4 regions of the Bacillus cereus group sp. MYBK79-1 genome follow, and region 1 is predicted to be linked to each of the others. Evidence: riboswitches for the same ligand, from Rfam matches in the RefSeq annotation. Region 1 holds a riboswitch; each other region holds the start of a gene.

Region 1 (7,889 bases):
AGGAAAGCAATTTAATGGAACGGTTTTAGTAACAGATAAAGAGCATGTTATATTGAATAAAGGATATGGGTATGCTGATGTTCAAAATAAGATAGAGAATACACCTCAAACAAAATATCGTATCGGTTCTATTACGAAAACAGTCGTGGCCACATCTATTTTACAGTTGCAGGAACAAGGGAAGCTAAATATTCAAGACAATGTAAATAAATATATTCCCTCTTTTCCAGTAGATAAAAATATTACTTTATATCATTTGTTAACACACACATCAGGTTTACCGGAAAGCGGAAAAGGGAAAGTGAATGCTGCTTCTCGTATAAACTTAGTAAATTGGATTGGAAGCCAAAAATTAGAATTTCCACCAGGAACAGGTTGGAGATATACAGATTATAATTATATGGTGCTTGCCTATATTATAGAAAGCATATCAAAAAAGCCTTTAGGAGATTACATAAAAGAAAATATATTTACTAAAGCAGAAATGCATGAATCTGGTATGGGCAATATGGTTCAGGGAGATCCGCATTTTACGAAAGGATATGTTAAGAAAGAGAATGTACTTGAACCTGCACAAAAATTGTTAATGGACTGGTTATACGGATGCGGTGAGATGTATACGACAGTTGGTGATATGAAGAAGTTAGACGAAGCGATTATAAATGGGAAACTTCTTTCTGAACAAAGTATACAAGCGATGTTTTCACCTTCAACAGAAGGAAAATATGCATTTAGTTTTTACATATATCCAGATTATTTTCATAATCATGGTGTACTATCTGGTTGGAACACGTTCAATAATTTTAATAAAGAAAAAGGTACTTTTGTTATTTTATTTTCAAATGTGAAAAATAGTATGGATGATGATTTTAATAACGAGTTCCGAAAGATGGTAAGTGATTTATTAGAACAAAGGGGATGAGAAAATGGAATGTAAAAATGTATCAATAGGTTTCATCGGTATTGGTGTAATGGGAAAAAGTATGGTGCGTCATTTAATGCGAGACGGTCATAAAGTATATGTATATAATAGAACAAAAGCGAAAACAGACTCTTTAGTGCAAGATGGTGCAAATTGGTGTGATACACCGAAAGAGTTAGTAAAGCAAGTGGATGTTGTAATGACTATGGTTGGATATCCACATGATGTAGAAGAAGTGTACTTTGGGATAGATGGAATTTTGGAGAATGCAAATGAAGGCACGATAGCAATTGATTTCACGACATCTACACCAACATTGGCAAAACGTATTAATGAAACTGGTAAAAGTAAGAATATATATACGTTAGATGCACCTGTATCTGGAGGAGACGTCGGTGCGAAAGAAGCAAGACTCGCAATTATGGTCGGTGGCGAAAAAGAAATATATGAAAAATGTTTACCGTTATTTGAAAAACTAGGAACAAATATTCAGTTGCAAGGGCCAGCTGGAAGTGGACAACATACAAAAATGTGCAATCAAATTGCGATTGCTTCTAATATGATTGGAGTATGTGAAGCTGTTGCTTATGCGAAAAAGGCCGGATTAGATCCTGATAAAGTATTAGAGAGTATTTCAACGGGAGCAGCAGGTAGCTGGTCATTGAGTAATTTAGCTCCTCGAATGTTAAAGGGAGATTTTGAACCAGGGTTTTATGTAAAGCATTTTATGAAAGATATGAAGATTGCTTTAGATGAGGCTGAAAAATTGCAATTACCAGTACCAGGTTTAAGTTTGGCAAAGGAATTGTATGAAGAGTTAATGAAAGATGGGGAAGAGAATAGCGGAACACAAGTGTTATACAAAAAGTACATAAGGGGGTAAATGAGATGGATCTTCAAAAATTTGATGAGATGATTGATACTGTACAACGAGCAACTTGTATACAAATTAATGAAAAACAAAAAGAAGCTTTTAAACAAAAATATGATTTTGAACCGGAATTCGAATATGGAAGAGATGAGCAAGGGCATTACGTTATTCGAACTTCAAAAAAGATGCTAGAAGAAATGGAGTTTTATTTAGCATTGAAATATGATCGAGATGGAGTTGACCTTTATATGCAAGCAGAGATTGACGGTATATGTCACGTATCTGTTAGCTATAGTGAAGACGTCTTGCATCTACAAGAATTGTTTCAATTTCTAGAAGAAAATAAATAAAAGTCCTCATTTGAGGACTTTTATTTATTTTTAATTTGACAATTATAAGCTAGAAGCCTGGCGGCATCGTTCGATTGGGAATGGAATAACTTGTGCGATATGATTAGGACCGAATTGTTTTGCACGAGCATGGCGTACTATATAAAATGCACACAGAATTGAAACAGGAATAGCACCGAATAAGCCAAAAAATAAAGCGCTTACACAAGATGCGACAAAACCTAAAACACCAACTTCCAACTCTTCCATAATAGCTCCTAGAATAACAGGAAGTGCTCCACACGTAACCCCTAGTATAAGTGCGATAAGTAAACTCATGATTATCCCCCTCTGTTTGCGATATTCTTTTCCTTATTAGTTAATTGTAGTATATCATATACAAAACAGAATTTTCAGAAAAAATTCAAAAAAAGTTCAATAAATGTTCAAAAAGTGTTAAAAAATTCACTTAAAAAATAGAAGGAGAGATTACTTTTGAATAGAAGGGCTCATATGTTTGAGAAAATAAAAAATCAGGCTTATTTCATTTTTTGAAATAAGCCTGTTCCATAGGAGGATGTATATATGTAGAGTGAATAAAAGGTTGGAAAAGGGGGTCCAAGTCCTTTTATTCAACTAACTACCTTAATAGATTGGAACCCAGCCTTCAGTTGTAACAAAAATACGAATAGCTACAACTTGACGATCATCTTGCAAGGTAAAATAATGTCTTGCATTTTCAGGAACAGATATGAGATCGCCTGGTTCAAGTTCAACGTCAAAGAATTTTCCATCTTTTCCTTCAATGGCAAAGATGCCATGCCCACTAACAATAAAGCGAACTTCATCATCAGTATGATGGTGTTCTTTTTGGAAATTAATTAATAATTCGTCAAGGTTAGGTGTGCTATTTGAAAGGGAAATGACATCATGTGCTTCATAACCTCGGCGCGCTGAAACATCAGCGATTTCTTTTGAAAACACAGCTAATATTTCAGCCTTGTTTTCATCTGTTAACGAATAATTTTCATTTAAATGAGTAGGAAGCTTAGAGATGTTCCATTTCTCATATAAAACGCCTTCCTCTTGTAGAAATTTAGATACTTCCACCTCATTTTCAATGCGAGTATTTATTTCATGAATACGAATTTGCGCCATTAGAAACGCCTCCTTGAATTGATAATAGTTTTATATGAAATTGGAATAAAAACTCATAAGCTTCTAATCTTTTCTTTGCATCAAAGCTATCTCGGCCCCATACGGTAATACCGTGATTACGGATTAATACTGCTCCCGAATCGCCTTGTATATGCTTTCGGAAGTTTTCACCAAGCGTTGGGATATGGCCGTGGTTTTCGATAATAGGAATGTGAATTGTTGCACCTTCTTCCCAAATATCAAGAGCTTTAATAATTTCTTGATTTTGAAGGGTGACTGTATCACTATATAAATTTGTGATGACATTGTTATCAGTTGTATGAACGTGAAGTACGCACCCGGCATTCGTATTGTTATAAATATGTGTATGTAATATTGTTTCTGCTGAAGGGCGTAATTCACTCTCTAATACGGGAACACCTAGATGATCTACTAATAGAAAATCATCTGGAGTAGTTTTTGTTTTATCTTTACCACTTGCTGTAATAAGAAAAGTAAGTGGCTCATGACTAACCTTTATAGAAATATTACCACTCGTTGCAGGAAACCAATTTCGTATTGTTAATTCTTTTTTTATCTCGCTTAAGTCATACCATTGACGAAAAAGTTGTTTCATAATTTCACCTCCAACAAATGTTTTAATGCAGCTTGAACATCGTTAAATGTCTCAAAAGGTGTATAAGCAATATGATTCTCTTCACACTTTGTAATAAGGTAGTCGCGTGCAAATACTTTATCCGCTTGTTTTGCAGCTTGTAAATCAGTAATGGAATCTCCAATCACAATATGGAAGTCATTCGTATCACTTAATTTACGGATTAGTGATGATTTGCATAATCCGCAATGATTTTGACAATGATGATCACAAGGATGAGGCCACTTAACGGTAATGTATTCACTTGAAAAATCTGTTTCATTACAGTAAATTTGCTCTTTTGGAATGAGTCCTTGTAAGAGTGGATAGACGAAGAAGTCCATTCCACCTGATATAACGTAAAACGAAATATTATTTTCATTTACAAATTGTATAAATTCATGAAAACCACTACGGATTTCAGCAGTCTCTATTAAAAATTGAATCATATCATCATGTAGATTAGTAGGTATTAATTGAAATAATTGAGAAACACCTTCTTGAATAGATAGCTCTTGTGATAATATTCTATTCTTTACTTCTTCAGCTTCTGGTGGTGCGAATTTTTCCATAATGGACATAATGTTATCATTATTTGTAATCGTGCCATCGAAATCACAAAATACTTGAATACTCATAATTTCACCTCATGAGAGGGATTTCCCCATATTTGTAGTGCACTATGTAAATTTATGTCATCTACTTCATGGAGAGGTTTATTTTGCAACGTAGCATCAATTGCAGTACGGAAAGCTTTACCGCCGCCCTGCGCCCCATTCGGATGTCCGTGTATCCCGCCGCCAGCATTAATAACAACATCTTTACCAAAATCTCGTACAATAAAGGGAACGAAACCAGGGTGAATACCAGCAGACGGAACAGAAAAACTCTTCTTGAAAAATGCATCGTCTTCAGTTAAATATTTTGAGATAGCAAGAGCCTCCTCTTTTTCTAGTGCAACACTTCCGTATGGAGATGGGAATAATGAAAAGTCCGCGCCAGCATAACGTAGTAGCTTTCCGAGTAATAATGGAGAGGAAACTCCATATAACTTGGATGCTGAGTAAGCACCACTTACAGCAGGGTGTGCCATAATAGGAACTGGGATTTCATCATCTTCTGCAAGTGATTGTAGTACATCTAGTCCGTAAGCAAATACGTTAAATAATAGAATATCTGCTCCAGCTTGTACTGCGCGTTTCGCATTTTCTTTTAAATCAAAAGTCCGTCCTGTTAAATTTACGGCATATAACGTTTTATGTCCGTATGTTTCATATACGGATTCTAAAACTTCTTTTCCAGATACAATGCGTTTCGTAAGCGGTGTTAATGTATTCTCAAATAATATTTCATCATCTTTTACTATATCTACACCACCAATTGCTTGATCGCGTAATTGCGTTTTTAAATATCCAATATTTCGTCCAATCATTCCTTTGAAAATGCTCATTAAAAGGGGACGCTCATGCACTTGTAAAAGGTTTCGAATACCATCTATCCCGAACTTTGGACCAGGAAAATACTCTTTTAACTCGTCTGAAAAAGTTAAGTCGATTAATTTCACTTCGCCATCAAGTGATAGCTTTCCGAATGTAGTTGTTAAAATTGCTGGTAAGTCTGGACTGAAGTTTAATAACGGATATTCGATTTTAATAATCCCACGTTTAACTTTTTTACGTAAATAAGAATTGGTATGTTCTTGTTCAGCTAATTCCTCAATATGAATGACGTTGCCTTTATGCTGTTTTAATTGTTCTTGCAATAAGTGTGGCAAATGAGTCCAAGAGCCAATTGTTAAACCGAGTGCAATTTGCTCAGCTTTTTTTTCTAAGTTATGTGAATCATCATGGATTAAATATGTCGCTATAATTCCGCTCATTGTTATAACCTCCTAGTTAAATAAAAAAACCTCTCAGCTAAGGAGAGGTTTTTTTACAACCAGCTCCTTATCTGTCAGCGTAATGCTGCGAGAATTAGCACCGTGTCTACAATTGTAGATCGGTTGCCGGGTTTCGTCGGGCTCGTCCCTCCACCTGCTCTTGATAAGAAGTATTTAGAAATGTTTAAATTTTTAAGATAACTGAATTTTGTCAGATATTTTTCATATTGTCAATTACTTTTTGAAAAAATTTAATTTATCAATTCGATTAATGGCTTCTCGTAATCTATCTTCTGTATGTAAGAGACCAACACGGACATATCCTTCGCCATGTTCACCAAACCCAACACCAGGAGCAACTGCAACGTGTGCTTTTTCTAGTAAAATATTAGAAAATTGCTCAGAGGTATATCCTTCTGGTACAGGAAGCCATGCAAAGAATGAGCCGGTTGGAATGTTTACATTCCAGCCAATTGAGTGACAAGCTGAAACAAGAGCGTTTCTTCGAGATTCGTAATTATTTACAAGATCTATTACGCAAGACTGTGAACTTAATAGTGCTTCGCGGGCAGCATCTTGAACTGCACCAAAAATACTAACATACATATGATCTTGCAATAGGTTAATTGTTTCAATGACACTTTCATTCCCTACTGCAAAAGCGATACGCCATCCAGCCATATTGAAAGTTTTTGATAGAGTGTAAATTTCAATACCTGTATCTTTAGCACCGTCTGCTTGCAAGAAACTAACAGGTTTTTGACCATCGAATCCAATGGCACCGTAAGCAAAATCATGAACGACTAATATATTATGTTCATTAGCAAAATGAATGGTTTCATCAAAGAAATCTTTTGATGCAGTAGCACCAGTAGGATTATTTGGATAGTTTAAAAACATTAACTTTGCACGATCGGCAATAGAGTCATCAACTTTCGTATAATCTGGTAAAAAATTATTTTCTGCAAGTAGCGGCATTGTTTCAAATTGTGCTTTTGCTAAAGCAACTCCTGATAAATAATCTGGATAGCCTGGATCTGGAACGAGAATCGTATCACCAGGGTTTGTAAAACAAAGTGGTAATTCTACTAATCCAGCTTTTCCACCAAACAAAATAGCAACTTCTGTTTTGGGATTTACTACTACATCATATTCACGTTGATAGAATGTTGCCACGGCTTCTTTTAAACTTTCATGTCCGCGAAATGGCGGATATTTATGATGAATGGTCTTTTCTGCAGCATCTTGTAAAGCTTTTACGATATGCTGCGGTGTTGGTTGATCTGGATTACCTTGACCTAGATTAATAACATCGTGACCAGCTGCTACGACTTTGTTAACTTTTGCAACAAGTGAAGCGAAAAATTGTGTAGGCAATGATGTTACTATCTCAGAATGTTGAAATAATTTCATACTTTCCACCTCTTTTGAAAGTTGTTACAATTCTAGTGACAAATGATATAATCTTTCCAGTATTTTGTAAAGAAAAAATTAAGAATGGGGCTGACAAAATGAAAGTCGCATGTATTCAAATGGATATTGTCTTTGGAGATGTAGAAAAAAATATTGAGAATGCTAAAAATAAAATAAGCGAAGCGATGAAGGAAAGACCAGATGTTATTGTCTTACCAGAACTATGGACAACGGGATATGATTTAACGAGGCTTACTGAAATTGCAGATAGGGATGGATTGCAAACGAAAGAAAAGCTGAAAGAATGGTCGAAGCAATATGGTGTACATATTGTCGGTGGGTCTATAGCGAAGCAAACAGAGCAAGGTGTTACAAATACAATGTATGTTGTAACTAATAAAGGAGAACTAATTAATGAATATAGTAAAGTGCACTTATTTCAGCTTATGGATGAACATAAATATTTAATCGCTGGAAATAGTACAGGTGAATTTAAGCTAGATAATGTAGAGTGCGCCGGCACAATTTGTTATGACATTCGTTTTCCGGAGTGGATGCGCGTCCATACCGCTAAAGGTGCAAAAGTTTTATTTGTTGTAGCAGAATGGCCATTAGTTCGGTTAGCACATTGGCGTTTGTTATTGCAAGCAAGAGCAGTTGAAAATCAATGTTATGTTGTTGCA
Region 2 (7,889 bases), on a different contig from region 1:
GTTATGTATTCTAGCGTCACCTTGTATCAATTTTAAAAATCTGTGATTCCATATATTTTCATAAAAACCAATTGTCTCTTTTGCGGACATAAATGGATTATTTAATGTAGAGGTTGCTTTCTGTACCATGAAGTTTTCGTATCCTAGTCCATGAGCGAATTTAATCGTAGCATCCATACAGTACTCTGTTTGGGCACCACAAAATTCAATACGATGTACAGATAATTGATCTAAAATCTCTTTTAAGTTTGTTTTATAAAATGAATTTGCATGTGTCTTTCTTACAAAAAAATCTTGTTCTTGAACATCTAGATCAGCATGAATAGCCCAAAGTTCTTTTTCGGGTACTAAATCATCATCACAATGTTGAACGAAAAGAATTGGTTTATTTGATTTTCTGTATGAAGAAATTCTGTTATTTACTTTTGTAAGTAAGTTTTGTAAATCAAATAAATGTTCTTCGCTATAACATACTCCGTTTTGTAGATCGATAACGATTAAAACATCTGCACAAGTATCCATTATTTTTGCCCCTTTTTTACTTCTTAATATATCAATTAATTCATTACTTGGAAATAGATGGTGCTCTTTCGTTTTTTTATGAACTATACGAAAAGTAAAATATACGCAACAGCATAAAAAGAAGATATGATAAATTAATTTCATATCTTCTTTTCTCTTTATGCATTTACAGGTTCTTCTATATAAGAAAGGGCATTTTCAAAATCGGATATTAAATCGTCAACATTTTCAAGGCCGACGGATAACCGAAGTAATGAATTAGAAATCCCTCTTTCATCGCGAGCTTCTTGCGATAGTGCTGCATGTGACATTTTAGCTGGGTAGGAAAGAATCGATTCGACAGCCCCTAAACTAACTGCAAAGACGGGTAATTTTACTTTTGATAAAAATTGGCGGAGTGCGTCTTCTGATTGTAAAGTGAAAGATAGGACAGCTCCGGCTGATGTAGCTTGAGATTGTTGAATATCAAATCCAAGGTGTGTTTGTAAGCCAGGATAATAGACATTTTTAACTTTAGCGTGCTCTTGTAAATAATGTGCAATTTTATTGGCGTTAGCAGCTGAATGCTCAAGACGTACATGTAATGTTTTTAGCCCGCGAAGTACGAGAGAACAATCTTGAGGACCTAAAATAGCACCGAATGCATTTTGTAAAAATCCAAGTTTTTGAGCGAGTTCGGCATCTTTTACAACTGCTAATCCGGCAGTAACATCACTATGACCAGCAATGAATTTTGTGGCACTATGAAGAACGACATCGGCGCCAAGATCAAGTGGCTTCTGGAATAGTGGTGTCAAAAATGTATTATCAACAAAAGTAAGGGCGTCAATAGATTTTGCAAGTTGAGAAACAGCACGAATATCTGTCACTTTTAAAAGTGGATTAGAGGGTGTTTCCACATAAAAGAGTTTTGTATTTGGCTTAATGTTTTGCTTTATTTCTTCTAAATTGGTCATATCAACAAATGTATGTGAAACACCGTAACGGGAGAGAACTTCAGTTATAATTCGATAAGTGCCTCCATATACGTCTTCTGAAATGAGTATGTGATCACCTTGTGAAAGAAGGAGGAATGCAGTAGAAATCGCTGCAATTCCTGATGCGAAGGCAAATCCTTTTGTTCCGCCTTCTAATAAAGCAATGATATCTTCAAGAGCTTCACGAGTTGGATTACCAGAGCGGCTATAGTCATATTTTCCGAACGTATCTACATCAAACTGGTGGAATGTTGATGTATTATAGATGGGAACGTTAACAGCTCCTGTTTGCGAGTCATGTTTATATTGGTTGTGCAGTAAGAGTGTATCAATAGAATAACTCATATTCTTACACCTTCTTTTACAAGTTTAATGGCTTGCTTTAAGTCTTGAATTAAATCGTTACTATTTTCAATGCCAACGGAAAATCGAAGAAGACGATTGCATACACCGTTTGCCGTTCTGATTTCTTCAGGAATATCAGCGTGCGTTTGCGTTGCTGGATAGGTCATTAAACTTTCAACACCACCAAGACTTTCAGCGAATGTAATTAAGGATAAAGATTGTAAGAATGGATTAATCCACGTTTCATCTTTCAGACGAAATGAGATCATGCCGCCTCTTCCAGGATAAAATACATCTGTCACCCCGTCTTCATCATTTAAATAAGCGACAACTGCTTTTGCATTTTCTTCATGTTGTCTCATACGAAGCGCTAACGTTTTCATACCACGAATTAATAGCCATGAGTCAAATGGGCTTAAGACTGCACCAGAGGCATTATGGTAATGAGCGATTTCCTCACAAAGTTCCTTTCCTTTTGCAACGACAAGACCGCTTAGTACATCGTTATGTCCCCCTAAATATTTCGTTGCGCTATGAAGTACAATGTCGGCACCTTCTGTTAATGGCTGCTGTATATAAGGCGTATAGAATGTGTTGTCTACAATAAGAAGTAGTCCGTGTCTTTTCGCTACAGTTGCGACAGCGGCAATATCAGTAACTTGCATTAATGGATTAGTTGGGGTTTCTATGAAAATAGCTTTCGTTTCAGTTGTGATAGCTTTCTCAATTTGTTTAATAGATTGTGTATTTACGTATCTACATCGAACATTCCACTTTTTTTCTTGCTCAGAAAATAATCGATAAGTGCCTCCGTATAAATCTTCAGATACAATAAGTTCGTCTCCGGAACGGAATAGGGAAAGGACGAGGAAAACAGCTGCCATCCCTGAACTACAGGCATAACCTTGTTCACCGTATTCTAAATCTGCGATTGCCTGTTCTAACAGGCCGCGAGTTGGATTTCCAGTTCGTGAATAGTCAAATCCAGTAGACTTACCAATTCCTTCGTGACGATAAGCAGTTGAAAAATAAACAGGCGGATTAACAGTTCCTGTTGTAGTTTCGCTCCGGTTTCCGATTTGTGCTAGTTTTGTTTCAATAGTTGACATATAAAAATTCCTCCTTTTTAAATTAACAATTAAGTGAATGTAAAGTGAAACTTTAATCAGTGAGGGATTCATCCCCACTGATTATCAGCCCTCACCAATCGGGCTTTTACGGGCAGATGATTCCCACCTAACTTCTTTGTTCTAGCTGAATTTTGAGTTGGGAATCTTACTGCCCTCAAATAGCGGGGTAAAATAAAAAAAGCCTTCTAAGAAGAAGGCTTTCGATTTGAATAGAGTCTTCTTCTCATCTGTCAAATCTTTCACAATTTGCTGGAATTAGCACCTTATTAACAAATGTTAATGGTTGCTGAGGCGTCATAGGGCCAGTCCCTCTACCTCTCTAGATAAGAATGTTCGTATGAAATTTTATTATGTTTTTAACTTTACAACAAAAGATAATTGAATTGCAACTTTATTTTAAATAATTTTTATTTTTCCGCAAGTGTCATTGACTTTTGCATTTGTGCGTGCTAAATTTATTAAAAAATTAACAAACATTGTTAAAAGGGGAACGCATTTCCTTTTAGCTACATAAATAAAATAATAAAGACAAACTCTTATTGAGAGCGGTGGAGGGAAAGGCCCTGTGAAACCCGGCAACCTTCAAACGAAATGTTTGAAACGGTGCTAATACCTGCAAAACGATTGTTTTGCATAATAAGAGGAGGAACGATTATGTCCCCCTCTTCAAAGTGAAGAGGGGGTTTTTATATTGATAGAAATGAGGGAGAATTGTGAAATTACTAGATTTATTATCAAAAGGAATTGTAATAGGTGATGGTGCGGTTGGGACGTTATTACATTCACATGGTTTGCAAAGTAGTTTTGAAGAATTGAACATATCTGATCCAGATTTAATTATATCGATTCATAAGCAATATGTAGCTGCTGGGGCAGATGTGATTCAAACAAATACGTACGGAGCAAATGAAGCAAAATTACGTATGTATGGTTTAGAAAATCAAGTTACTGAAATTAATAGAGCGGCGGTAAAATTGGCGAAAGCATCTGTTACAGATAGAAATGCAATTTTAGGAACAATTGGCGGTATGAAACATATCGGAGCTGTTACAACGACTGATATAGAAAGAGAATTTATGCTACTTGAGCAGGCAAGTGCATTACTAGAAGAACAGGTTGATGGACTGTTATTAGAGACTTTCTATGATGAGTTTGAATTACTTCATGCTGTTCAGGTGTTACGAAAACAAACGAATATTCCAATTGTAGCTCAATTAGCGTTACATGAGGCAGGTACGACTCAAAATGGAAATGATGTAAATGAAATATTAAAACAGCTTTTAGATTATGGTGCAAATGTCGTTGGATTGAACTGCCAACTAGGACCACTTCATATGACGGAAGCTTTTAAAATGATATCGATTCCGCAAAATGGCTACTTGTCAGCATATCCAAATGCAGGTCTCCCTAATTATGTGGAGGGACGTTACGTATATGAGGGAAGTCCAGCTTATTTCGAAGCGATGACGCCGAAGTTTATTGAGCAAGGTATTCGGTTATTAGGTGGTTGTTGTGGCACGACTCCAGAACATATTGAAAGTATGAAACGTGCAATTGCAAATATTACGCCTGTAATAGAAAAGGATACGGTTCAAAGACCGAAAGTAGTTCATACACACGAGAAACGTTCGAAAGCTCATGTCACATTAGCAGAGAAAGCAAAAAAACAAACGACAGTAGTAGTGGAATTAGATCCACCGAAAACGTTAGATACGCAGCGATTTTTTGAAGGCGCAAGAGTATTGAAAAGAGTTGGGGCAGATGCTATTACTCTAGCAGATAATTCATTAGCATCGCCTCGCATCTCGAATATGGCAATGGGGGCATTATTAACGAAGCATGATATTCCAGTATTGACGCATTTAACGTGTAGAGACCATAACGTCATCGGACTACAATCTCATTTACTAGGCTTATCAGCGTTAGGTATGGAAGAAGTGTTAGCTTTAACTGGTGATCCAGCACGCGTCGGTGATTTTCCAGGTGCCACTTCTGTATATGATTTGTCCTCTATTGAGCTCATTAAAATGATTAAAGAAATGAACGATGGGCGCTCGATTTTAGGGAAATCAATAGGTCCAGCAACACGGTTTTCAGTGGGAGGTGCGTTTAATCCGCATGTAAGACATTTAAAAGCAGCGGTTAAGCGAATGGAACGGAAAATAGAAGCTGGAGCCGAATATTTTTTAACCCAGCCAATTTATGATATCGCGTTAATTGAAGAAGTGTATGAAGCGACAAAGCATTTGGAACAACCTATTTTTATTGGGATTATGCCGCTAATAAGTAAAAGGAATGCAGATTTCCTTCATTTTGAGGTGCCAGGAATTACGCTACCTGAAGGAATAAGGGAGAGAATGGATGGACATGAAACGAAAGAGGCAGCAATTGAGGAAGGGATTCGCATTTCGCAAGAATTGATCGATGCGGCGATGAAATATTTTAACGGCATTTATCTCATTACACCATTTCTAAAATATGAAATTACAGAACACCTTGTTAAATATGTGAGAGAAAAGCAAGAAGTGAAAGAAGGTATTAACTGATGAAATGTATAGAAGAAAAATTACAAAATAACATCTTACTATTAGATGGTGCAATGGGAACAATGATCCAGCAAGAGGACTTAACTGCGGAAGATTTCGGAGGAGAAGAGTACGAAGGGTGTAATGAATATTTAGTAGAAACAAGGCCTGATGTCATTTTAAAGATTCATAAAGCTTATATTGAAGCTGGAGCGGATATTATTGAAACAAATACATTTGGGGCGACAAATATTGTATTAAGTGATTATGCGTTGTCTCATTTAGACGAGGAACTAAATGAGAAGGCAGCACGTTTAGCGGGGCAAGCGGTCAAAGAAAGCGGGAAGGAAGTATATGTTGCGGGAGCGATGGGGCCGACAACGAAAGCGATTAGTGTTACTGGTGGTGTGACATTTGAAGAATTAATTGAAGCCTATACGCGGCAAGCAAGAGGATTATTGAATGGAGAAGTAGATGTATTACTCGTTGAGACGAGTCAAGATATGCGTAACGTGAAGGCTGCTTATATTGGAATTCAAGCAGCTTTTGACGAACTAAATAAGGTAGTACCTATCATGATTTCGGGAACGATTGAACCGATGGGAACGACTTTGGCTGGGCAAACAATTGAGGCTTTTTACTTATCGATAGAGCATATGAAGCCATTATCTGTTGGATTAAACTGTGCGACTGGTCCGGAGTTTATGAGAGACCATATTCGTTCACTATCTGATTTGTCGGAGTGTTACATTTCTTGTTATCCAAATGCAGGTCTTCCTGATGAAGATGGACATTATCATGAATCTCCATCTTCTCTCGCCGAAAAAGTAAAGCGATTTGCTGAAGAAGGATGGATTAATATTATCGGTGGTTGTTGTGGTACAACACCAGAACATATAAAAGCAATGAAATCTGTGTTAGCTTCTCTTAAGCCGCGTGAACACCACGAAAGAACTGGACACGGGGTTAGTGGATTAGAGGCACTTCAATATGATGACTCTATGAGACCGTTATTTGTTGGTGAAAGAACAAATGTTATTGGATCACGTAAATTTAAACGATTAGTAGCAGCAGGGAAATTTGAAGAGGCTGCTGAAGTCGCAAGAGCGCAAGTGAAGAAAAATGCTCATATTATTGATATTTGTATGGCAGATCCTGATCGCGACGAAATAGAAGATATGGAAAACTTCTTGGCAGAAGTTACGAAAGTATTAAAAGTACCGATTATGATTGATTCAACAGATGAAAATGTGATGGAGCGAGCTCTTACTTATATTCAAGGAAAAGCTGTTATTAATTCAATTAATTTAGAAGATGGAGAAGAACGGTTTAAAAAAGTGACACCGCTTCTTCAAAAATATGGTGCTGCAATTGTAGTGGGAACAATCGATGAAGACGGTATGGCAGTAAGTGCGGATAGAAAACTCGAAATTGCGAAAAGAAGTTACGAGTTATTGACGACGAAATATGGTATACGCCCGTCAGATATTATTTTTGATGCACTCGTATTTCCTGTAGGTACAGGTGATGAAGAATATATTGGCTCGGCGGCCGCGACGATAGAAGGGATTCGCCTTATTAAAGAAGCGTTACCAGAGTGTTTAACGATTTTAGGTGTAAGTAACATATCATTTGGTTTACCACCAGCTGGCCGCGAAGTATTAAATTCCGTCTTTTTATATCATGCAACGAAAGCAGGATTAGATTACGCGATTGTGAATACGGAAAAATTAGAACGGTATGCGTCAATTCCAGAGGAAGAAAAACGTCTTGCAGATGCATTGCTTTTTGAAACGACGCAAGAGACGTTAGAAAAATTTACGAATTTTTATCGCGCGGCAAAAAAGAAAGATGTTGTTATCCAAGAAACATTAACTCTTGATGAAAGGCTAGCAAATTACATTGTAGAAGGTACGAAACAAGGATTACAAGAAGATTTAAGCCTTGCACTTACAGAAGGAAGAAAACCTTTGGATATTATTAATGGTCCACTTATGACAGGAATGGATGAGGTGGGACGATTATTTAATAATAATGAGCTTATCGTTGCTGAAGTATTGCAAAGTGCTGAAAGTATGAAAGCTGCTGTAAGTTATTTAGAGCCACATATGGAATCTAGTGATAGTGCGAAAAAAGGGAAAGTGTTATTAGCAACTGTTAAAGGTGACGTACATGATATTGGGAAAAACCTCGTTGAAATTATTTTATCGAATAATGGATATGAGATTATTAATTTAGGAATCAATGTTCGCTCGGATCGAATTGTACAAGAAGTACAAGAAAAAAAGCCTGACATTATCGGTCTTTCTGGTTTATTAGTAAAATCAGCGCAACAAATGGTAACGACTGCTGAAGATTTAAAAGCAGCAAATATTGATGTTCCAATCGTT
Region 3 (7,889 bases), on a different contig from region 1:
GGTATTTTTACATAATTAATACATTCACTGGAGGTACAGTCATGAGCATTCCAAATAATTTACGTTACTCTGAAGAACACGAATGGGTAAAAACTGAAGGTAATGCGGTTGTTATCGGTATTACTCATTTTGCACAAGGTGAGTTAGGCGATATCGTATTCGTTGAACTTCCTGAAGTAGGTGCAACAATCCAAGCTGACGAGCCATTCGGAAGCGTAGAATCTGTTAAAACAGTTTCTGAGTTATATGCACCTGTAAGTGGTAAAGTTGTAGCAGTAAACGAAGAATTAAGTGACCAACCAGAACTTGTTAACGAATCTCCATACGAGGGTGCATGGATGGTTAAAGTTGAACTTTCTGATGCAAGCCAAGTTGAGAAGTTATTAACTGCTGAAAAATATGCAGAAATGACAAACCAAGACTAATTATAGTCGATTAAAGGACAGCCTTTGTGCTGTCCTTTTTTATTTTGTGAAAAATAATGAACGTAGAATCATATACTAATTATCGTGTAGGAGAACGTTTTTTGAAAAAACTTTTTCGTCTAAGTTTTTATTGTCCATCTCCAGCAGCTAGGACAGTCGGTCATTTCACTCTTTCACTTGAGGCAAAAAGCGCCTCTAGTTCACGAGTTCGGGTGCCCTCTTGTTCTGAACGAGCTGCTTGCGCTTTTCTTTTGCAAAAATAAACAGGAAACAACATGAAAATAACGAATATACTATATACTAAGTTAAAGGTTGTATAGTATATGGTGATCGGGTGATGACATATGATTTATGTAGAAAAAGTCATTATTGTAGAAGGTAAATCAGACAGAAAAAAGATTGAATCTATTATTCGGGAACCAGTGGAAATTGTTTGTACAAATGGTACAATTGGTTTGTCGAAAATGGATGAGCTCATTGATCAGTTTTTTGATAAGGAAGTGTATGTACTAGTGGATGCTGATGATGCTGGAGAAAAGTTAAGGAAACAATTTCGAAAAGAATTTCCGCAAGCAGAGCATATTTACATTGATCGCTCGTACCGGGAAGTGGCAACTGCGCCATCTTCACACTTAGCAAATGTATTATGGGGAGCTGACATTGACGTTTATACAGAATATTTACGGTAAGGAATGATAGAAGTGATTGACTGGACAGGAGCCGAAGCAACAGCCCTAATAGAGAACGAAGAAAAAACAGTGTTATATGTATATACTCCAATGTGTGGAACATGCCAATTAGCAAAAAAGATGTTAACAGTCGTTGAGATGACAATTGAAGACTTGAAAATTGGAATGTTAGATTTAAATTATGCTCCGCATTTAGCGAAAGAGTATGGTATTGAAAGTGTACCTTGTTTACTTGTTTTTGAAAATGGGACACTCATGAAGAAGATATACGCATTTCATTCGGTTGAATATTTATATACGGAATTAAAGTAGGCGGCAAAGTTTTTGCCGCCTCGACATATTTCTCGGGAAATATGTCGAGATGCAGGGTGGTTACAGTATTTGTCGAGCGAAAGTAACAGGATTGCTCTTTAGTGAGAGGGAATGGTATGAGTAATAGAAAGTGATATGAAGGATGTGATTTAGGGTGAAATTATATTCTTTGCTGCAATCATTTGTAAATTACGCTAATGGTCAATATCATTTAGAACCGCTTTTAAGACAAGGAGAAAAAACTGTTAATTTCCGCTTTGGAGATGAAAGCTGTTCGTTACAAATTTCAAGAGATTATATAGAGCTGCTACATGAGGAACGAGGAACAGAGCAAATCGTTTGTGTAGATGAGGAAGATGTAAAACAATTGGTGAACGGAAATGTACGATTGCAAATGTTAATGAACGATGGACGTGTACAGTATTCGGGAACGTATCGAACGATGCTATTAGTTGAATCGATGTTTCATATATGTAAACCGATGTCAGTAGGTGCTTAAAATTCTGAAGTTTCATTTTTTACGAAAATTTCTGTTGACATGGTGTGTGGATGTTGATACAATTCAATTCATAAAATATAGACAATTTCATAAATTACAAATCAGACGAAAATGTAATCTGATTTCTCTTATCAAGAGAGGTGGAGGGACTGTGCCCTGTGAAGCCCGGCAACCGTCAACTTATGTTGAAATGGTGCCAATTCCTGCAAAGCAAATGCTTTGAGAGATGAGAGAGAGGGATAATGTTGTTATATACGCATATAAACCTTTCTGCTTCTCTAAAGCGGAAAGGTTTTTTTATTGTTTGAATGTGGAGGACATTCAAATAATAAAAGTAGTGATAACGGTGGACTACACGCATTAAACATAAAAAATTGCGGAGTCGATCCAAACAAAAAAGGGGTGATACACCATGATTCTATTAGAGAATGTAAAGAAAATATATAAAGCAAAAAGCGGTGATGTCACTGCTGTAGATAATGCCAATTTAAAAATAGACAAAGGCGAAATATTTGGTGTTATCGGATATAGTGGTGCTGGGAAAAGTTCTTTAATCAGATTATTCAATCAGTTAGAGAAACCAACTTCTGGCCAAATTACAATTGCAAATCGCGTGATTTCAGCAATTACAGGAAGTGAACTTCGTAAGGCAAGGCAAGAAATTGGAATGATTTTTCAGCACTTCAATTTACTTTGGTCACGAACTGTACGTGAAAATATCGAGTTCCCACTTGAAATTGCAGGTGTTGATAAAGCGAAGAGAAGAAAACGTGTGGATGAGTTAATTCATCTTGTTGGATTAGAAGGAAGAGGAGACGCGTATCCATCCCAGCTAAGCGGAGGACAAAAGCAACGTGTTGGGATTGCAAGAGCATTAGCTAACAACCCACAAGTGCTTTTATGTGATGAAGCAACATCAGCGCTTGATCCAGAAACGACAGATCAAATTTTAGATTTATTATTAGATATTAATAAGCGTCTCGGTTTAACAATTGTACTTATTACACATGAGATGCACGTGATTCGAAAGATTTGTAATCGAGTGGCGGTAATGGAGAAAGGAAAAATTGTAGAAACGGGTCCAGTACTTGATGTATTCCGCAATCCGCAGAAAGACATTACAAAGCGATTTGTACAGCAGTTAACGGATTCTGAAGATACAAATGAAACGATTGAAAGTTTAATTGAAAAGTATCCAGATGGTAAAGTCGTTCGTTTGCAGTTTATCGGTGAGGCTGTAGAAAGACCAGTGCTTCAAAGATTAATGCAACGCAGTGATATAGAAGTTAGTATTTTGCAAGGAAATATCGCACAAACGAATAACGGCTCTTACGGTAGTTTAGTCGTTCATTTAAATGGTGAGGAAACAGCGATTCAGCAAGCGATAGAGGGGATACATCAAGATCAAGTAGAGCTGGAGGTGATTGCACATGGATAAGTTACTCACAAATGTTGATTGGAATCAAATGTTAGAAGCAACTGGTGAAACGTTATATATGACGGCAATCGCAGCTCTTGCCACATTTGTTTTAGGACTAATTTTAGGATTGTTACTTTTCATGACGGCGAAAGATAATTTATGGGAAAACAAAACGGTTAACACAGCAATTGGAGCGTTCGTAAACATTTTCCGTTCGATACCGTTCATCATTTTAATTATTTTATTAATCCCATTCACAAAGATCTTGCTTGGAACAATTCTTGGAGCAAGTGCAGCACTTCCGGCTTTAATTATTGGAGCGGCACCATTTTACGCGAGAATGGTTGAAATTGCACTTCGTGAAATTGATAAAGGTGTAATTGAAGCTTCAAAAGCAATGGGAGCAAAAACAAGCACAATTATTTTGAAAGTGTTAATTCCAGAAGCGTTACCAGCATTAGTATCTGGTATTACGGTTACGACAATTGCTTTAGTAGGCTATACGGCAATGGCGGGAGTTGTTGGTGCTGGTGGTCTTGGAACACTTGCTTATTTAGAAGGATTCCAACGAGGAAATAACGATGTAACAATCGTTGCGACAATTTGTGTATTACTAGTTGTATTTTTCATTCAGTGGATTGGTGATAGTTTAACGACTCGAATAGATAAACGATAATAAAAAAACAGGAGGATGTTTCAAATGAAAAAATTATTACTTACAGCACTTATTTCAACTTCAATTTTTGGGTTAGCTGCTTGTGGCGGGAAAGATAAAGATGAAAAGAAACTTGTTGTCGGTGCTTCTAACGTACCGCACGCTGAAATTTTAGAAAAGGCAAAACCGTTACTTGAGAAAAAAGGAATTGAATTAGAAGTGAAAAAATTCCAAGATTACGTGTTGCCGAATAAATCGTTAGCGGATAAGGATTTAGATGCAAACTACTTCCAGCACATTCCATATTTAGAAAAAGAAATAAAAGATAAAAAATATGATTTTGAAGTAGCAGGAAAAATTCATTTAGAGCCAATCGGTGTATATTCTCAAAAATATAAAAGCTTAAAAGAACTTCCAGACGGGGCGACAATTATTATGAGTAATTCTGTTGCTGACCATGGACGTGGTTTAGCAATTTTACAAAAAGAAGGTATTTTAAAAATTAAGGATGGGGTAGATCCAGTTAAAGCAACTCCAAAAGATATTGCGGATAATCCAAAAAATTTAAGATTCAAAACGGATATTGATCCTGGTTTATTACCACAAGTGTATAACAATAAAGAGGGCGACGCTGTTTTAATTAATTCGAACTATGCAATTGATGCGAAGTTAAATCCAGAAAAAGATGCAATTGCAATTGAAGGTGACGATTCTCCATACGCAAACGTAGTAGCTGTTCGTAAAGGCGATAAAGATAAGAAAGAGATTAAAGCTCTTGTAGAAGTACTACATTCTAAAGAAATTGAAGACTTCATTAATAAAGAATATAAAGGGGCAGTTGTTCCTGTAAAAGAATAATTACTGAAAAAGGGCTGGTGTATGCCGGTCCTTTTTTCTAACTACATAACTATAAGGGAGAAGGGGACATCATATGAAAAAGATTCTACTGTCAGTTGTTACAGCGCTGTCTGTGTTTACATTAGCTGCTTGCGGGGGGAAAGATGAGAATAAGCTTGTTGTGGGAGCTTCTAACGTGCCGCACGCTGTTATTTTAGAAAAGGCACAGCCGATATTAGAGAAAAAGGGTATTAAATTAGAAATTAAAAAATTCCAAGATTATGTGCTGCCGAATAAAGCGTTAGCGGATAAGGAAATTGATGCAAACTACTTCCAGCACATTCCTTATTTAGATAAAGAAATTCAAGAAAAGGGATATAAAATTGTAAACGCAGGAAAAATACATTTAGAGCCAATGGGCATTTATTCTAAGAAATATAAAAGTTTAAAAGAACTTCCAGATGGTGGGACAGTTATTATGAGTAATAACGTAGCGGAGCGTGGCCGTATGTTAGCGTTATTACAAAAAGGCGGCGTGATTAAATTAAAAGATGGTGTAGATGTTGTGAAAGCAACAGTAAAAGATGTTGTAGAAAATCCGAAAAACTTAAAGTTTAAAACAGATGTAGAGCCTGGATTGTCACCGAAGTTATATGAAAATAATGAAGGGGATGCTTTATTTATTAATTCAAACTACGCAATTGATGCGAAATTAAATCCAACAAAGGATGCAATTGCGATTGAAGGATCAGACTCTCCGTACGCAAATATTATTGCAGTTCGTAAAGGTGACGAGAAGAAAAAAGAAATTAAAGAATTAGTAGAAGTGCTGCATTCAAAAGAAATTCAAGATTTTATTAATAAGGAATATAAAGGTGCCGTGCTACCGGTAAGTGAATAAATATAAGGAAAGGACTGGTAATTACCCAGTCCTTTTTTCTTTATATAAATAAGAAGAAAGGTGTATCATAGAAAGGTGAAAAGGAAATACTTATATACATTTGTGAAAAAACTGTTACTTTTTTTCGTCGTTTGCGATATCATTTTATTTGATATAAGATTAGAATGAGAATAAAATGAGAATATGAACGTTTTAGTAATTTTTAAAATGTATATATAGGATTAATGGAGGTATTGAGATGGCTGGTTCTACATTAACGGTTAAAGACTTACACGTATCAATTGACGGCAAAGAAATTTTAAAAGGTGTAAACCTTGAAGTAAAAGGTGGAGAAATCCACGCAATTATGGGACCTAACGGAACAGGTAAATCAACTTTATCTTCTGCGATTATGGGTCACCCAAAGTATGAAGTAACAGAAGGTAGCATCATCATCGACGGTGAAGATGTATTAGAAATGGAAGTAGACGAGCGCGCACAAGCAGGTCTATTCCTAGCAATGCAATATCCAAGTGAAATTAGCGGAGTAACAAACGCTGACTTCTTACGTTCTGCAATTAACGCACGTCGTGAAGAGGGCGATGAAATTTCTCTTATGAAATTTATCCGTACTTTAGATAAAAACATGGAATTCCTAGAAATGGATCCAGAAATGGCACAACGTTACTTAAACGAAGGTTTCTCTGGTGGAGAGAAAAAACGTAACGAAATTCTTCAATTAATGATGATTGAGCCAAAAATCGCAATCTTAGACGAAATCGACTCAGGTCTTGATATCGATGCATTAAAAGTTGTATCTAAAGGTATTAACCAAATGCGCGGCGAAGAGTTCGGTTGCCTAATGATTACGCATTACCAACGTTTATTAAACTACATCACTCCAGACTTCGTTCACGTTATGATGAACGGTCGTATCGTTAAATCTGGTGGTCCTGAGCTTGCACAACGTCTAGAAGCTGAAGGTTATGACTGGATTAAAAAAGAATTAGGTATTGAAGACGAAACAGCAGAGCAAGAAGCGTAAGAGAGGAGCATAAACATGACAATCGGTACATTACCTTTCGATCAAGAAACAATCCGTCAGCGCGCAAGCGAAGTAAACGAAGCTGCTTGGTTGACTGAGTTCCGCTTACAAGCTCTTGCACAAGCAACTGAACTTCCAATGCCAACGCCTGATAAAACGAAAATTGAAAAATGGGACTTTATCGGAAAAGGCGACGCTGCTAAGCAAGAGCCTGTAAGTTCTTTAACAGAGCTTCCAGAAGCAGTGAAAAACTTAATCGATGAAAATAACAGCGTATTAGTACAACGTACTGGTACAACTGCGTTCGTTTCTTTAGCGGACGAAGCAAAAGAAAAAGGTGTTATTTTTACAGACATCGTAACAGCTGCAACAGAGCATGCTGAACTATTACAAAAGTATTTAATGAAAGACGGCGTGAAGGTAGACGAGCATCGTTTAACTGCACTTCATGCTGCATTAATCAACGGCGGTGCATTTGTATATGTTCCGAAAAACGTTGTTCTTGAAACTCCACTTCAAGCTGTATTCTTAGTAGACGGCGAAGAAGCTAACGTATATAACCACGTATTATTCGTAGCTGATGCGAACAGTACTGCAACTTATGTAGAAAACTATGTTGCAAATGAAAATGCTAAAGGTATTGCAAATATCGTAGCAGAAGTAATCGTGGAACAAGGCGCACAAGTGAAGTTCGGTGCGGTTGATCTATTAGCAAAAGACGTAACAACTTACGTTAACCGCCGCGGCATTGTTGGACGCGACGGCCGCATTGATTGGGCTCTAGGCCTTATGAATGACGGAAACACTATTTCAGAGAACGTTACGAATTTAATGGGCGACGGATCATATGCTGATACAAAAACAGTAACAATTGGCCGTGGTAACCAAACACAAAACTTTACAACTAAAGTTGTTCACTTCGGTAAACACTCTGAAGGTTGGATTTTAAAACACGGTGTACAAAAAGATAGTGCAACATCTATCTTTAACGGAATTGGTAAGATTGAACACGGTGCATCTAAATCAAATGCACAACAATCTTCTCGCGTTCTTATGTTAGATGAAAAAGCTCGCGGTGATGCAAACCCAATTCTTTTAATCGACGAAGATGATGTAATGGCAGGTCA
Region 4 (7,889 bases), on a different contig from region 1:
GTACAGATGGAACGTATGAGACGCGAAATAATGTTATGAGGTCAGATAGTGCCTTTATGGAATATGAAAATCCGAATAGAACAGAAGTGTTACAAGAATACTTTGTGCCTATAGATTTCTTCACGGAATACATAGATGATTTACGTAACGTATTAAATGAAGAAGAGTTTAATTTGCTCAATATTACGATTCGTTATGTGGAAAAGAATGAAAATGCAGTTTTATCCTATGCGAAAGATGATATGTTTGCGCTGGTTCTTTTAATTAACCAGGGTCGCTCAGAGAGTGAGATAAAGAAAACAGAAGATGTCATTCAGAAAATGATTGATGTTACTTTAAAACATAATGGTAGCTATTATTTACCGTACTATTCTTATCCAACGAAGGAGCAGTTAAAGATAGCATACCCTCGTATAGAAGAATTTCTTCAGAAGAAAAAAGAGGCGGATCCAAAAGAGAGATTTGTGAATTTATTTTATAGGGAGTATACGAAATGACATATAGAAGATTTGTAGCCTCACAAAGCATAATTATGATGGCAGGAAGTATGGTATTTCCTTTTTATATACTATTGCTTCGAAACGTTGGGAATAGTTTCTCGCAATTTGGCTGGGCGTATGGCTTATTTGCTTTAACTTCAGCACTTGTATATCCGGTAGTAGGAAAGGTGTCCGATCGAGTAGGTGATAGAAAGTTATTAATTATATACGCCTGGTCTATGGCTATATTAATGCTTTGTTTTCCTATTGCAACAGAAGTATGGCATGTATACATTCTTCAAATTTTAATGGGTATTTTAGGGGCTGTGCAGCGTAATACGGAGAAGACATCGTTAGCACGAAAAGTTGTGCAAGAAAATGCTGGTTATGAGATTGGGAAATATCATGTGTGGACATCGATTGGAGGAGCAGTAGCAATTATTGCAACGGGATATTTAGTAGATTTCTTTACGATTGGCACCATTTTTTATATTGCATCTATCTTATATGTAGTAAGCGGAGTCATATTAAGTAGTAAAAAAATATAATCATCCCCATTTTTACCTGAATACCCTTTATTTGTTATACTAAAAGGGAAAATAAAAGAAAAGGGGACATTGCCTTTGATGAAATTTTTAATTTTAGCTATTCTCACTTTGTTTTTGATTCCATGGACAAGAAGCGGTAGTAAACTTCGAGCAGTGGATAAGAAAGGGGATGAGAAGGTTGTAAAGGGTAAGAAATCATCCATTTTAGTTATTCCTGTTTTATTTTGGATAGGTATTGCAATCTATGAATATCTTTGGCTAATTGATGATCGAGCGGATTCAATTCTTACTCATTATGCTGTTGCAGTAGCAGTTTTAATTGGGCTTGTTTTATTTTCACAAAATCAAATAGGGAAATTAGAAGGTACGTTAAAGGGACTTCTCATGTTTGTTTTACTCGCAAGTTACGGCTACTTTGGTTATTTACACGATATAGTAATCACGAAAAAGAAATATGATTCTGTTGTGAAGATAGAGAAAGATATTTCAGAGCCATTTACTGAAAATGATCAGCCGTTTACAGTGCCGCCAAAGACAGCAGAGAATAAGATGAAAAAAGTATTTGGGGATATTCCGAAAGTAGCTTATTTTGAGCTAGGAGAATTAACACCACAAATGGTAAATGGTGAGGCTTTATATGTAGCACCGATTGAAGTTTCAGGGTTTTTTAAAGCACGTAAAGCGGAAACAATTCCAGGATACGTAACGATGTCAGGTACGAATCCCGATGCGGAAGCAAAACTGCACCTCGGTTATAAAATGAAATATGTGCCGAGCATGTTTTTTGGTAATAAATTAGAACGTGTCGTTCGAAAAGCAGAACCGGATTTAATTTTTAAAGGGAAACCTAAATTCGAAGTTGATGATAAAGGGAAACCATATTATACAATGACGTATGGTGAATTTATTTCAGGAAGATCTGGATTTGAGGTAGAGGGCGTTGTAGTAGTAGACGCACAAACAGGTGAAGTGAAAAGATACGATAAAGGAAAGGCACCTAAATTTGTTGATGGTGTATTAAATCACGAGACCGCATCTACATTAAATACGTATTTCGGTAAATATATTCACGGATTTTGGAATACAAAATTCTCACAAACGGATATGAAGATTCCGACTGAGTGGGGAACGAAAGAAGGAGTTACACCAATCTTCGGTAAGGATGGAACGCTATATTACTTTACTGATTTCACCTCTCCGAAAGAAGGAGTAGATTCTGCGTTAGGTTACTCGCTTATCGATGCGCGTACAGGTAAGTTGTATTACTATAACGGAAAAGAAGTAAAGGGAATTATGGATGGTTCAGCTGCTACAGAAGTAGTGGATAATTCCTTTAAGAGAGAGAAATGGCACGGAACAATGCCGGTTATTTATAATGTGTACGGTAAACCTTCTTGGATTGTACCTGTTATTGATGACGGAGGATTAGTACGTGCTCATACGGTTATCTATGCTTCTAATGCGAAAATATTTGCAACAGGTTCGACGCAAAAAGAAGCGCTTGAGAATTATAAAAATGCGCTGAGTGGAAGTGGGGATTCATTTAGACCGACTTCAAGTGGTAAAGAAGCACAAAAAGAAGGCGTTGTACAACGTGTATATAAAGAAAAATCAGGCGAAAATACGATTGTGTACGTACTGTTAGAGAATGAGCAAAAAGTATTTATGGTACCAGCGAAGAAATTCCCATATGCCATGTTTACAGAAGTGGGAGATCCAATTCAAATCACGTATTTAGATACAGGAGAGGCGATGTCTTCCGTATCTAAATTTGCAAATAGCAATTTGAAAAAGTAAAGCGATAGAATTTCTATCGCTTTTTTTTACGGTATGAAACAGGAAAATGCACTATACTTGACGTATGTTTATGTTGTAACTATAATTGTTACGATTAAGTAGTTATAGGAAAGGGTGAACGGAAAAAGTGAATGGAGTTAATCAAGAAATATATAAGCCTGTAAAGACAAATAGGTTATGGATGATTCTTGTACTAGGGACACTTACGGCGATTGGGCCATTATCTATTGATATGTATTTGCCTTCTTTACCGAAATTAACGGACGATTTACAAACGGGGGCATCCCTAGCGCAGCTAACATTGACAGCTTGTTTACTTGGGCTTTCAGTAGGGCAATTATTTGTCGGTTCAATTAGTGATATTTATGGAAGGCGCAAACCTCTTATTATTGCTCTTATTATTTATGTTGCTTCTTCTTTACTTTGTGCTATTGCGCCATCTATTTGGAGTTTAGTGTTATTGCGCTTCTTGCAAGGAGCTTCAGGATCGGCTGGGATTGTTATTTCACGTGCAATGGTACGTGATATGTATTCAGGTTCTGAAATGACAAAGTTTTTCTCACTGCTTATGTTAGTAAACGGAGCAGCGCCTATTTTGGCACCGATTATCGGGGGACAATTACTACAGTTCACAACATGGCGCGGTGTCTTCATCGTTCTTGGAGCAATTAGTGTATTCATGTTAATATCAGCTACTTTTGTATTACGTGAAACATTACCTCCTGAAGAAAGAGAAACAGGTGGTTTGTCAGGGACATTGGCGACGTACGGAAAACTGTTAAAGGATCGTCTGTTTATGGGATATGCATTGTCACAAGGGCTAGTAACGGCGGCAATGTTTGCATACATTTCGGGCTCGCCATTTGTGTTGCAGAACATATACGGAGCATCACCACAGCAATTTAGCTTATTCTTTGCGATTAACGGTATCGGTATTATTATTGCTAGTCAGGTTACGGGTCGTTTAGCAGGGAAAGTGAATGAGAAGACATTATTTGTTGGTGGTATTATTATCGCAGCTGTTGGTGGCCTATCTTTATTACTGACAATCGTACTAGGAATAGGTTTAATTGGTGTTTTATGTTCGTTGTTCCTTGTTGTATCAAGTGTTGGGGTTGTATCAACAACTGGTTTCTCATTAGCGATGAGAAACCAGAAACAAGCTGCAGGAACAGCATCAGCTTTATTAGGCTTATTACAGTTCATTTCAGGAGCACTTGTTGCACCGTTAGTAGGCATTGGTGGAAGTAACACCGCATTACCGATGGGCGTTGTGATCGCTCTTTGTGAAATTGGTGCTGTATTATGTTATCTATTTATGGCCAGAAGAAGTGAGAAGCAGTTTGAATTGCAACAAAGACAAAATGTAGAGGCTTAATTCATAAAAAGAGCTGATTCAAACATATTTTGAATCAGCTCTTTTTTCATTTCTTTGAAATAACACATACAGTTTCGTAAGGTGATGCAAAAGTTATTTACATAAAGTGACGATAATGTGACAAAAATGTGGGCATGTATATTAAGGTATCGTCTTAAGTGTAAAAAGTAGGATGTTCTCGGTATAATAACAAGTGGAGATAAAAGAAACTATAATGAGTAGTAGCTGTAGATAAAAGGAGAAAAAGAGATGAAGAAGGTTTTGGGTATTGCCGTAATGGGAGGTATGCTCCTTCTAGCGGGATGTAATGGAAATAAAGATACGAAAGAACCAAAGGAAAAGGTAGAGCAATCTACTGAACAAACAGAAGAGATGAAAGAATATCTTGCAGTACATGAAAAATACGATATGAAGATGAACAAAGAAATTAATAAAGCATTACAGTTATGGGAAGTAGCAAAAGAAAAAGGTGGTAAGGAAATAACGAATGCTAAATATAAAGAAGACGTGCAGAAGGTAACGACAGGCATGTTAGAAGATATAGATCATATACGTAAAGAAATTCGTGTACCGAAGTCGAAAGAACAAGAACATGAAATGTATGTTGGTTTCTTAAATGAAGCAGAACAAGCGATAAAAAAATTACAAAAGTTAGCTAAAGAAGAAGACTCATCGTTGATTCGTGATATAGAAATTAATTTTTCAACAGCATCAACATACTATAAGCGTTTTCAAACAGAGGCAAAAAAATAACCTTGCGTACGCGCAAGGTTATTTTTTCTTCTTACCATCTCCGTCTTCATCCTCGGATACTAATACTTTCTGTTCTTCGTGAAATTCAGAAATGGTTTGACCGGTAATATTATCGAATGGAGTATAAAAAGAAGTGATACGTTTCTTTTTAATAAAGAGTTTATCACGCATTAACGGGCAGTAAGACCCCCACCTCAAAATTCAGTGAAAGCAAAGAAGTTAGGTAGGGATCAACTGCCCGTAAAGCCCGATTGGTTCAACTAATAATCAGTGGGGGATGCCCCCCACTGATTAAAGTTTCACTTTATAGAAGCCGATGATGACAAGTATAACGATTGTTAAGGGTTATAGTAGCAAGAAGGAAGGGGTCCATCTTATAACTCCTTTAACAGTATTTCTTTTTATTATAAGTGAAAACTGTAATTTCGATAAAAGGATTAAAAACTGATTTTTCTAAATATACCCAATTTGATTGACTTTTCATTTTTTCAGAATTATAATTCGAAATATACAATTTGAACCAAATAATAATATAGCAATTTACTTATCCAGAGAGGTAGAGGGACTGGCCCTATGACACCTCAGCAGCGGGTTCTGTAAGATGAACACCGTGCTAATTCCAGCAAGCAAGTCTTGAAAGATAAGTGATGGGCCTTCGTTTATTCAGCCTTGATCTTATTTTTTAAGATCAAGGCTTTTTGTATTTTAAGAAGCGGAAAAGTAATAGGAACAAATATGTCAATAAAACAAAGTAAATTCATTTGTTTAGGGGGTTATTGAAGTGTATGTTATTAAAAAACTATCGGTTATGGTTTTCACGCTATGGGTCATTACGACAGTAACATTTTTGATTATGCATATCATTCCTGGGGATCCATTTTCATCAGATGCAAAAATCTTTCCAGAGGAAGTAATACAAAATATGAGGGCGAAGTATCACCTCGATGAACCGTTATGGAATCAATATGTCGCTTATTTAGATGGCGTAGTTCATTTTGATTTTGGTGAATCTGTTCAATCCACAGGTCAAAGTGTATCAGAAATTATAACGACAGGATTTGGTCCGTCAGCGATTATTGGTTTACAAGCACTTATTATTTCATTATTAGTCGGAATTGCAGCAGGTACATTTGCAGCCCTATATCATGGGAAAGTAATTGATTATAGTGTGAGCTTACTTGCGATTCTCGGTATATCTATTCCAAGTTTTATTTTAGCACCATTATTTATACAAGTATTTGCTATACAGTTTGAACTGTTACCTGTAGCGTCTTGGGGCACATTCGAACATACGGTATTGCCATCCTTTGCATTAGCGTTAGGACCAATCGCAGTTATTACAAGGTTTGTTCGCTCTAATATGATTGAAGTTTTGCAGAGTGATTATATTAAGCTAGCGAGAGCGAAAGGTATCCCAATTAAGAAAATCATTATAAGACATGCTCTTCGAAATGCGATTGTGCCAGTACTTACATTTGTTGGACCGTTAATGGCTGGACTTTTAACAGGGACTTTCGTTATTGAAAAAATATTTTCCATTCCTGGTCTAGGAAAATATTTTGTAGATAGCATTTTTAACCGAGATTATCCGGTCATTATGGGAACAACGATTTTCTATAGTGCATTATTAATTTCTTGTATTTTCATTACAGATATTATTCATCGTATGGTTGATCCGCGTATTCGTTCTATTACATAAGGAGGGGGGATATTTAAATGGGAGCTTATGAAATTAATAAACAGTTATTAACGAATGAAGAGAAAAAAGAATTAACGATAAATAAAGAGCAGCAAACAATTAGCCGAAAGAAGGAAGTGTTTCGCAAGTTTATATCAAACCCTATAGCAGTTTTAGGCGCAGTGACGTTATTACTCATTATAATTTTCTCGCTAATTGGCGAAAGTTTAACGTCATTTACTGCGAGTGAACAAGTGAAAGAAGCAACTAATTTACCTCCTAGTAGCGAGCATTGGTTCGGAACCGATGATTTAGGAAGAGACATATGGGCGCGTACTTGGGCTGGTGGGAAAATTTCACTAACAGTTGGATTAGTGGCAGCGGCTCTTGATATAGGAATAGGTGTACTAATCGGTGGTTTTAGTGGATACGTGAGAGGACGTAGTCGCCTTGGAACCTTAATTGATGAGTGGATTATAAGAGGTATTGAAGTGTTATACGGCATCCCATATTTATTAATTGTTATTTTATTATTAATCGTTATGAAACCCGGGCTTTTTACAATTATTATTGCCCTTGCATTAACAGGCTGGATTGGCATGGCACGTCTCGTTAGGGCACAAGTATTATCCTTAAAGCAAAGAGAATTTGTTATTGCAGCAGAGCGATTAGGTACATCGCATATGAAGATTATATACGGACATATCATTCCAAATTTAACAGGTATTATTATCGTAAATTTATCATTTACAATTCCGGCAGCTATTTTCTCAGAATCATTTTTAAGCTTTATCGGACTCGGAGTGCAATCACCAGCGGCTAGCTGGGGAACGATGACGAACGATGCACTCGGAACATTATTGAGCGGAGAATGGTGGCAGCTATTCTTCCCGGCAATCATGATTGCACTCATTATGTTTGCATTTAATGCAATTGGTGATGGTTTGCAAGATGCAATTGATCCGAAGATTGTAAAACGAAATCGAAAGGAGAAAAAACATGGGACAGCTTTTATCTTTAGAAAACGTAACGTTAGCCGTTGAAAAAGAGAATAGTAAGCAAGCAATTGTGAAGCATGTTTCCTTTTCCATTAATGAAGGTGAAATCGTTGCACTTGTAGGAGAGAGTGGTTCAGGAAAAAGTGTTACAGCACAATCTATTATCGGACTAAATCAAGATTCTATTCACATCGATGATGGAAGTATCTCTTTCCAATCTCAAGGATTAACAAGTTTACAAGAATCAGAGTGGAATCA

What was found. A riboswitch is a leader RNA that binds a small molecule or an ion and turns the genes downstream of it on or off. The one in region 1 is predicted to bind S-adenosylmethionine.
Region 2: linked by a shared signal. The riboswitch ahead of ACTFOB_RS16995 (bifunctional homocysteine S-methyltransferase/methylenetetrahydrofolate reductase) and the one ahead of mtnW (2,3-diketo-5-methylthiopentyl-1-phosphate enolase) in region 1 are both predicted to bind S-adenosylmethionine.
Region 3: linked by a shared signal. The riboswitch ahead of ACTFOB_RS12340 (methionine ABC transporter ATP-binding protein) and the one ahead of mtnW (2,3-diketo-5-methylthiopentyl-1-phosphate enolase) in region 1 are both predicted to bind S-adenosylmethionine.
Region 4: linked by a shared signal. The riboswitch ahead of ACTFOB_RS23120 (ABC transporter permease) and the one ahead of mtnW (2,3-diketo-5-methylthiopentyl-1-phosphate enolase) in region 1 are both predicted to bind S-adenosylmethionine.

Annotation. Positions count from the first base shown of each region.
Region 1 covers NZ_JBQAEO010000005.1:2,743-10,631, forward strand. The annotation lists gene ACTFOB_RS10405 (serine hydrolase) at 1-922, shown strand, start outside; gene ACTFOB_RS10410 (NAD(P)-dependent oxidoreductase) at 927-1,805, shown strand; gene ACTFOB_RS10415 (DUF3909 family protein) at 1,811-2,143, shown strand; gene ACTFOB_RS10420 (hypothetical protein) at 2,186-2,461, opposite strand; gene ACTFOB_RS10425 (1,2-dihydroxy-3-keto-5-methylthiopentene dioxygenase) at 2,768-3,280, opposite strand; gene ACTFOB_RS10430 (methylthioribulose 1-phosphate dehydratase) at 3,258-3,896, opposite strand; gene mtnX (2-hydroxy-3-keto-5-methylthiopentenyl-1-phosphate phosphatase) at 3,893-4,552, opposite strand; gene mtnW (2,3-diketo-5-methylthiopentyl-1-phosphate enolase) at 4,549-5,793, opposite strand; SAM riboswitch class I at 5,858-5,963, opposite strand; gene ACTFOB_RS10445 (pyridoxal phosphate-dependent aminotransferase) at 6,028-7,206, opposite strand; gene ACTFOB_RS10450 (carbon-nitrogen family hydrolase) at 7,221-7,889, shown strand, end outside.
Region 2 covers NZ_JBQAEO010000010.1:94,119-102,007, forward strand. The annotation lists gene ACTFOB_RS16980 (cysteine hydrolase family protein) at 1-522, opposite strand, end outside; gene metC (cystathionine beta-lyase) at 681-1,844, opposite strand; gene metI (cystathionine gamma-synthase/O-acetylhomoserine thiolyase) at 1,841-2,953, opposite strand; SAM riboswitch class I at 3,195-3,304, opposite strand; SAM riboswitch class I at 3,508-3,617, shown strand; gene ACTFOB_RS16995 (bifunctional homocysteine S-methyltransferase/methylenetetrahydrofolate reductase) at 3,688-5,520, shown strand; gene metH (methionine synthase) at 5,520-7,889, shown strand, end outside.
Region 3 covers NZ_JBQAEO010000006.1:70,492-78,380, reverse strand. The annotation lists gene gcvH (glycine cleavage system protein GcvH) at 42-425, shown strand; gene ACTFOB_RS12355 (toprim domain-containing protein) at 770-1,114, shown strand; gene ACTFOB_RS12350 (thioredoxin family protein) at 1,118-1,426, shown strand; gene ACTFOB_RS12345 (hypothetical protein) at 1,581-1,925, shown strand; SAM riboswitch class I at 2,051-2,158, shown strand; gene ACTFOB_RS12340 (methionine ABC transporter ATP-binding protein) at 2,338-3,363, shown strand; gene ACTFOB_RS12335 (methionine ABC transporter permease) at 3,356-4,021, shown strand; gene metQ (methionine ABC transporter substrate-binding lipoprotein MetQ) at 4,046-4,858, shown strand; gene metQ (methionine ABC transporter substrate-binding lipoprotein MetQ) at 4,932-5,738, shown strand; gene sufC (Fe-S cluster assembly ATPase SufC) at 5,977-6,762, shown strand; gene sufD (Fe-S cluster assembly protein SufD) at 6,778-7,889, shown strand, end outside.
Region 4 covers NZ_JBQAEO010000020.1:23,163-31,051, forward strand. The annotation lists gene ACTFOB_RS23090 (FAD-binding oxidoreductase) at 1-497, shown strand, start outside; gene ACTFOB_RS23095 (MFS transporter) at 494-1,027, shown strand; gene ACTFOB_RS23100 (DUF3981 domain-containing protein) at 1,106-2,824, shown strand; gene ACTFOB_RS23105 (multidrug effflux MFS transporter) at 2,952-4,202, shown strand; gene ACTFOB_RS23110 (hypothetical protein) at 4,452-4,955, shown strand; gene ACTFOB_RS23115 (DUF3951 domain-containing protein) at 4,974-5,126, opposite strand; SAM riboswitch class I at 5,497-5,602, shown strand; gene ACTFOB_RS23120 (ABC transporter permease) at 5,737-6,654, shown strand; gene ACTFOB_RS23125 (ABC transporter permease) at 6,672-7,676, shown strand; gene ACTFOB_RS23130 (ABC transporter ATP-binding protein) at 7,633-7,889, shown strand, end outside.